One region of the Enterococcus sp. R12 genome, then DNA from elsewhere that is predicted to be linked to it. Evidence: riboswitches for the same ligand, from Rfam matches in the RefSeq annotation. Region 1 holds a riboswitch; the other holds the start of a gene.
What was found. A riboswitch is a leader RNA that binds a small molecule or an ion and turns the genes downstream of it on or off. The one in region 1 is predicted to bind FMN.
Positions count from the first base shown of each region.

Region 2: it holds a riboswitch for FMN, as region 1 does, so the genes downstream of both, ACTW1R_RS11270 (ECF transporter S component) here and ribD (bifunctional diaminohydroxyphosphoribosylaminopyrimidine deaminase/5-amino-6-(5-phosphoribosylamino)uracil reductase RibD) in region 1, are expected to answer to the same signal.

Region 1 is NZ_CM176874.1:3,338,001-3,342,213, forward strand. It holds gene ribB (3,4-dihydroxy-2-butanone-4-phosphate synthase) at 1-265, opposite strand, end outside; gene ACTW1R_RS15580 (riboflavin synthase) at 243-830, opposite strand; gene ribD (bifunctional diaminohydroxyphosphoribosylaminopyrimidine deaminase/5-amino-6-(5-phosphoribosylamino)uracil reductase RibD) at 815-1,891, opposite strand; FMN riboswitch at 2,003-2,141, opposite strand; gene ACTW1R_RS15590 (HAD-IC family P-type ATPase) at 2,336-4,213, opposite strand, start outside.
Region 2 is NZ_CM176874.1:2,441,143-2,445,355, reverse strand. It holds gene scpB (SMC-Scp complex subunit ScpB) at 1-419, shown strand, start outside; gene ACTW1R_RS11275 (pseudouridine synthase) at 422-1,138, shown strand; FMN riboswitch at 1,218-1,342, shown strand; gene ACTW1R_RS11270 (ECF transporter S component) at 1,493-2,086, shown strand; gene ACTW1R_RS11265 (ferredoxin) at 2,146-2,361, opposite strand; gene ACTW1R_RS11260 (helix-turn-helix domain-containing protein) at 2,388-3,383, shown strand; gene ACTW1R_RS11255 (RecQ family ATP-dependent DNA helicase) at 3,377-4,213, shown strand, end outside.

The DNA.
Region 1 (4,213 bases):
CCGTATTATTGGCGGTCATCTCAGGCAATGCCAGCTTTTCAGCGATCGCTTGTGAGATGGGTGCACAGATCAAGCCGCGGCCATAAGTCGCCATAAAATTGACGGCTTCTGGCGTTGCGTATTCAGCGATCCCAATCAAATCTCCTTCTGATTCTCGATTTTCATCATCGGCGACAATCACTAAGCCGCCTTTTTTTAACCATTCCACTGCTTGTTCTACTTTATGCATCGTCTGCCTTCTTTCATTTTCGTTGGTATTTGACATATTTCCCGATCATATCCGTCTCGATATTGACCCACTCCCCTTGTTTCAACTGCCCCAGCGTCGTCTGGTCTTTGGAATGGGGGATCAAGCTAACGGAAAATGCCTGTGCCGTCGTCTGGGTAACCGTCAAACTGACGCCATTGATCGCAATCGACCCTTGCGGAATGATTTCCCCTTGCACACTGACAGGATAAGCAAACGTCAAGATCAAGGCATTTTCCAACTGCTTTTTCTGGATCAAACGGGTCGTTACATCAATGTGGCCTGCGACAAAGTGGCCTTCAAAACGCTGCGTCGCTGCCATCGCTCGCTCCAAATTGACTTCGGCACCCACCGAGAGTTGTTTAAAGGTCGTTCGTTGAAAGGTTTCTGGCATGATATCCACCGTAAACGTCGTCGCTTGTTTGGCGATCGCCGTCAAACACGTCCCGTTGATCGCCATACTGTCTCCGATCTGGTAATCCGCCAGTAATCCTTCGGACGCACTGCAAGTTAGCTGGATCGTGCGGCTTTGCTTGCGGATCTCTTTGATGCGGCCTTTTTCCTGAATCAATCCTGTGAACATTCCTCTGGTCTCCTTCCTCGGATGCAAACATCTTCCCCAACTGCAGTCACCGTCACCTCTGTTAGCTGCTGCAGCTGTTTCGGGGTACGCTCACTGGTAAAACTTGCGAGACTATTGCCCCCAAGAAACTTTGGCGCCACATAGGTAATGCTTTCTTGCCACAGTCCGCTGGCTAAAAAGGCATCATGGATCGCAGCGCCTCCTTCTACGTATAGCGATTGGACCTGTCGTGCGGCAAGCTCCCTCAGCAATGAAACAATTGTCAACTCTTCCAGCTGGATCACTGACACATGAGCTGGCAAATCACTGACAGTTGTCTGCTGCGTAAAAATCCACACAGGTGCCGAATCATCGGCAAACAGTGCCAAATGGGGTTGCGACAGCGTTCGCCCCCGACGGTCTAACACGATGCGAATCGGCGGAAAGCTGGTTTCAACCGTGGTCAATAACGTGGGATCATCCGTCAACACCGTCTGACTGCCCACTAAGATTCCTTGATAGTCCCCACGTTCTTGATGGACGTTTTGCCAAACCGCTGAACCAGTGATCGCACTACGGGTTAACGCATCATGAGCGATCCGGCCATCTAAAGTGATCGCTTGCTTCAACGCCACGTAAGGTCGCTGATGCTGATGGTAAAAATTATAGTGTGGATTCAAACGGCGCACCGCTGTTTCTTCGATGCCCACCAACACGTCGATGCCCTGTTCTTCTAAAAAGCGCTTGCCTTGTCCAGCCACGATCGGGTTAGGGTCTAACTGGCCGATGACTACCTTTTTGATGCCGCTGTCGATGATCAGCTGGGTGCAAGGCGGCTGTTTTCCTTGATGGTTGCAAGGTTCTAACGTCACGTATAAAGTCGAATTGATTAGGTCTTCGGAGGAATGGCATTGTTCGATGGCGTTTCGTTCCGCATGGGGCTGCCCATAGACTAAGTGAGCCCCTTTAGCAATGACCCGTTGCTCTTTGACGATCACGGCGCCCACTAGCGGATTGGTAAAGGTTTGGTAACGCCCTTTTTTGGCTTCTGCGATCGCCAAACGCATGTATTCGTTATGCATCTTCCTTCCTCCTTTCAATAAAAAATGCCTCGTGAGAATCTCACGAGGCATAGACAAACAAGACCGGCAAAAAATCAATTTTAGACGCACTGCGCCCCTTGAAATTTTGTGGTTTTTCTTCTCCCATCCAGACTTTCACTGTCGGTGCCAGATTCACACTGGCTCCACCGCATAGCTATGCGGGTCACGGACTTCAAGCGTTGCGCTTGTCACCGTCGGTCGGGAATTACACCCTGCCCCGAAGAATACTATTCAATTCATGTGCATTTTAGCCCGACCATTTTTGTTTGTCAATAGGCCTGATTACAAGCCAATAGGAATTCCTCTTGGCTTTTTCTTTTGGCAACCCCAAAGCAGCGACAGCAGAAATCCCTTGTCGTTCCGCCATTTTCCTAAGCTGCAGCAAGGCGATTTTGCCTGAAAAAAAATACAAGAAAACCTAGGTTAAATATTTTTTCTCGAGCGAAGCCATTTATCGAACTCCGTCACGAGTAAGACGACCATCCCGGAAGCTGCTGAGATGACCCAGCCGATCAAGGACATGTCCTCCGTATGAAAGGCGCTTTGCATAAATGGAACATAGGTCAATAACAGTTGCAGAACCAGCATCACACCAATGATCACGAACGCTTTTGGATTGGTGAAGGAAGCTTTAGAAAACGCTGGTGCACTGGTACGGATGTTGAACAAATAAAAAATCTTACTTAAGACCACGATATTGACCATCATGGTACTAGCAACGGCTTCGCTGACGCCTTGTAGCAAGAGCCAGTCATGGGCGATCAAACTGATGACTGCCATCAAGATCGATACATACGCCATCTGCCAAATATCGTGACGATTCAACAATTTATTACCTGTCTTTCGCGGTTTGCGGCTCATGATCCCAGACTCTGCTGGTTCAAAAATAAACGCAAACTGGATCGTAATAGCAGAAACCATGTTGATCCACAGCAGTTGCGTCGCCTGCAACGGCAATTCTTTTTGCATCATGATCGTAAAGGCAATGATCAGCCCTTCGGCAAAAGATGTCGGCAACAGAAACAGAATGCTCTTTTTGATGTTGTCATAGATCCTGCGTCCTTCGCGAATCGCTAAGGACATGGTACCGAAATTGTCATCGGTCAAGATCATATCAGCAGAATCTTTGGCTACATCCGTGCCGCTGATCCCCATCGCTACACCGATATCCGCCCGCTTCAACGCAGGGGCATCGTTGACACCGTCCCCTGTCATCGCCGTGACTTTGCCTTTGGTTTGCAGCGCTCTGATAATGTCCAATTTATTTTTCGGCGTGGTTCGTGCAAAGACTTGATTCGTCAAGGCAGCATCTTGAAATTCAGCTTCGCTCATCTGATCCAACTCGGCACCAGTCACGACGTGAATCTCATCCGCTAAGCCAAGCTTTTCCCCAATCGCTTTGGCGGTCAGAGGGTGATCGCCAGTGATCATTTTCACTTGAACACCGGCTTGGTTCATTTCCTTCAGGGAGGCAATCACTTCTTCTCGCGGCGGATCGATGATCCCAGCGATCCCTAGTAATTGCAGCCCTTGCTCAAAAATCGTTTCATCAATGTGATCGATCGAAACTTTCTGATAGCCCACCGCTACCACTCGTTTGCCTTCTGCCGACAAGCGGCGGACATGGCCTGTCCAATAGGCTTCATCAAAAGGCGCCGCTTGTTTTTGCACCATTTCAAACAATTTATCTGGGGAGCCTTTAACAAATAGCAAGCGTTCCCCCGCAGGGTTTGCCACTAGTTTCGCCATGTAGCGGTTGTCTGAATCAAAGGGCAGCATATCCAGTTCTTGGTAAGCGGGTGCTTGCGGATAGGCAAATTGCTTATGATACAGCGTCAAAAAGGAGCCGTCTGTTGGTTCCCCATTGATCGTCCAGTGATTTCCTTCTGGGACTAATACCGTATCGTTGGCTTCGTAACCAGCTTCCAAAAACAACTGCAAGGTGTCTTGCGCGTGGACGTCCTCCTGCTTTGGACGAATTTCTCCCACCGGCGCATAGCCGTCACCCGTCACTTCATATTCCTGCTCAGCCAATACGATGTCTTTGACCGTCATTTCGTTTTTGGTCAGGGTACCTGTTTTATCCGTCGCGATCACATCCACTGAGCCTAGCGTTTCAACCGCTGGCAGCGTTTTGATGATGGTGTGCTTGTTTTTTGCCATGTCGCTGACACCCATCGCCAAAACCACCGAGGTCGTTGCTGGCAATCCTTCTGGGATCGAGCCGACGATCATGGTGACAACGGCTAAGGATAAGACAGAGATCGCATAGGTTTGCTGGAACAAACTGACGACAAATAG
Region 2 (4,213 bases), 900 kb from region 1:
TTCTTGAAGTGGGCAATCATTTCATTTTGACCACCAAGAAACAATTTGCCCCTTTATTGAAGAAATATGCTGAATCACCGATGGGCAGCTCGTTGTCTCAGGCCGCTTTAGAAACGTTGTCGATCATTGCTTACAAGCAGCCGATCACTCGGATGGAAGTAGAAGAGATCCGCGGCGTCCAATCTAGCGGATCGGTTCAAAAATTGGTGGCAAAACGACTGATTGAAGAAAAAGGCCGCGTTGACGGACCAGGACGAGCGATCCTATATGGTACGACGGAATACTTTATGGATTATTTTGGCTTAAAAAGTTTGGCTGAATTACCCGATATCCAATCCATGGAAGATGAACTTGAAGAAGATGCACCGTTTGATCTTTTTTACGACCGCTACAAACAAGCAGAAACAGAAGGAGAATGAAGATGGAACGTTTGCAAAAAGTGATTGCCCATGCTGGCATCACCTCAAGAAGAAAAGCTGAAGGATTGATAACTGAAGGCCGAGTGCGTGTCAACGGGCAAGTGATCAAAGAATTAGGGGTCCAAGTTAGCTCAAAAGATGTTGTTGAAGTCGATGGTGTACCAATCGAACAAGAACAACACGTCTATTATCTATTCTACAAACCTCGTGGTGTGATCTCAGCTGTAACGGATGATAAAAAGCGCAAAGTCGTTTTGGATTATTTTGCTGAAGTTCCTGAACGGGTGTATCCCGTCGGGCGCTTGGACTATGATACCTCTGGTTTGTTATTGCTGACAAATGATGGGGAATTGTCACAGACACTGATGCATCCGAAACACGAAGTCGACAAAGTGTACGTTGCCAAAGTCAAAGGGATTGCGGATAAAAAGCAGCTGCTCCCATTGACAAAAGGGATTCGGATCGAAGGCCGTAAGACGGCACCTGCTCGCTTTGAGATCTTGTCGACAGATCAAACAGCGCAATCTAGTATTGTGCAATTGACGATCCACGAAGGACGCAACCATCAAGTCAAAAATATGTTAAAAGCAGTTGGTTTGCCTGTGCAAAAATTAAAACGGGAAAATTATGGTCCGTTAGATTTGAAAGGTCTTCGTCCAGGGGAATACCGAGAGCTGACGAAGAAGGAAGTCAGCCAGCTGAAAAACAGTGCAAAATAATTGAAAAGTATCTGAAAACGTAACTATTGTTAATTTTTAGATTTTGTGTATAATAGAACATGTAATAAATAGAATAAAGGTTCGTCTTCAGGGGCAGGGTGCAATTCCCGACCGGTGGTTATAGTCCACGACCTATTTCTTCGGAAATAGCTGAATCGGTGAAATTCCGATACCGACAGTACAGTCTGGATAAAGAAGATAGAGCGTATTTGATTTGCTTATGGCTATTTCGAATACCCTCTTTTTTCCCTGTGGAAAAAAGAGGGTATTTTTTGTCTGGCGCCGACAAGAAAGCCGAGGAAATTTAATAGGTTCGTTTGAAGAGGAATCCTGAACTTAGGAGGATTTATACTGATGAACAACAAAACAAGAAAAATGGTGACGATCGCCATGTGTGCTGCTATGGGAACAATTTTGCAATTTATCGCTTTTCCGATTTTCCCAGCATTCAGCTTTTTAAAGATCGATTTTAGTGATATTCCCGTGATGATCATGATGTTTTTATTTGGTCCTTGGAGCGGGGTATTGACTGCTTTCATTCGTTCGGTGCTGCATTTGTTCTTATCTGGTTTTTCACCTGCTGATATGGTGGGGGATACGGCAAGCTTTTTAGCATCATGTGCCTTTACTTTGCCAATGTACTACTTTTTCCGCAAAGGTATTCACACCAAAAACAAAATGGTTGGTGTCATCAGCGGTATCTTGTCGGTAACGATTTTTATGAGTGTGGCGAACCTATTTGTGATCACACCGCTTTACCTGCGCTTTTTCGGGGTCACAGCCGATCAATTTTTAGGAATGTCTTTGCCGCAATATGTGGCGATCGGGATCTTACCTTTCAATTTGGTCAAAGGCGCAATCGTCAGTGCCGTCTTTTTAGCACTTCACGCCAAACTGCTGCCATGGTTGGCTCGTAAGCAGCCCCATCATTCTGCTATAGGAAAATAAAAAAATGAGCCGACTTGCTGTTGCAGACGAAAGGTCTGTCAATGGCAAGTCGGCTTTTTTTATTTTTCCATGATAATCGCACGGGTAGGGCATTTGCGATAAGCAGTTTTGACTTTTTCTTGTTGGTCTTCTATGATAAACTGTTGCCGAGCATTTGGTTCTTGGGCAAATAAAACGATCCCGTCTTCATCATAATCGAAGATCTCGGGGGCATAGATCGCACATAGGCCACAAGCAATGCAGCGCTCAGGAATAATTTTACAGCGTTGTGACATTTTTTAGTCCTTTCTGGAGGGGAAATATGGATTCTTTTATTTTAGCGCTGTTTTCTGATACTGACAAGCTGCGCCCATCAACACTTTATCAAATTCTCATTGGTAAGCGTACTAGCTCTGTCTTGAGTTATGCCTTTTTTTATGATCGCTTAGGTCTCTTTCAATCGTTGCCCCAGTTGAATGAGAAAGCGTATCAACAAACGCTCGCTGACTTGATCCAACGAGGGGCTCTAAGTCGAGATTCAGATGGTCTGCTGCTCAAAACAACCGCTATAAACAGCCAGCAGCCAGGTGAACGATTGTTGCGTTATGCGAATTACTTTCGTTATGGACGAACGACGGAGGAGGCTTGGCGTTTTGTTCGACTGCTGGTTCAAGCAGCTGCGTATCAAGGCGTGACCAATCAGTATATTCCCGTTGAAAACACGCCACTCTATACAGAACCTGTCCGTCAGCTGATCCGTCACAATCCTGACATCAAAAAGTGCCTGTATCAAGAGCTATCAGCAATTTTTGACCAGCTTCCCGCAGAAGTGGCAGATTTTTTAGCGGGCACCTTATCGGGTCCAGATATTCTAGGGCAGGCGTTTTTTCAGCTTTTACCAGAAAATGTTCAAAGTAAGCCTTGGGACACTCTTTATGTAGGAGCTTCGATCCATCAATTTTTAACCTTGATCGAAAAAACGCCCCAGACGATCCTGTTTCGAGGATTGTCGCCTTTTCTAAAGAGAAATTTAAACCAAAGCATGGTGGAAAGCCGAGCATTGTTTTTGCGAGGCGATTCTGTCGAGCAGATTATGGAAAAAAGAAGGATCAAACGAGGAACTGTTAATGATCATTTGATTGAGTGGGCATTGCTTGATCCAACGTTTCCTTTTCAGCGCTTTGATACAGCGTTGCTGAAAAAGCTGCCAGAAGCTTCTTGGAAAAATAGCTATCAAGAATTACAGGCGCTTCTTACGACTGATTTTTTGACGATTCGTTTGTTACAGATTGCTCAGAAGCGGGGGATTCGATGTTAGAAGATGCACTGAATCAGTATTTTGGTTTCAAAACATTCCGCCAAGGACAAAAAGAAGTCATCGAAAGTGTTTTAGCACAGCAAGATACGTTAGCGATTCTGCCTACTGGGAATGGCAAAAGTCTGTGCTATCAGCTGCCAGGGTACCTAGTAGACGGGATCGTGATCATTATCTCGCCGTTAGTCTCTTTGATGGAAGATCAAGTCTACGGCTTACAAAAGCAAGGGGAAAAACACGCGATTGCGTTTAATAGTCAATTGGACCTTGCTGATCGCCAGTATGTGATGCAGCATTTGCAGAAGTACAAGTTTTTGTTTTTAAGTCCAGAAATGATCGTACAAGAAGCTGTTTTGCATCAATTGGAACAGGTTAAGATCGCCATGCTCGTGGTGGATGAAGCCCATTGTGTTTCGCAATGGGGCATTGATTTTCGACCAGAGTACTTGCAGCTTGGTGAAGTAAAGAAACGCTTGAAGGCACCCGTTACGTTAGCCTTGACGGCTACTGCAACAGCACAAGTGGAAGCAGATATACGGCAAGTATTATTAGCAAAGAACGCCAATGTCTACCGTTATTCGATGAACCGCAGCAATATCGGCTTGTTCGTAGAGCAAACGACAGACAAAGATGCGGCATTAGCAGACTATCTCAGCCGCTTAGGCGGGGCTGGGATCATCTACTGTTCCACAAGAAGCAAAGTCGAAGAAGTCTATAACAAACTGCGTCAGCGCTATTTGGTAGGCTATTATCATGGTGGTCTCGCGAGTGATCAAAGAAAAACGTTGCAGCAGCAGTTTTCTCAGAATAAATTAAAATTACTCGTTGCTACC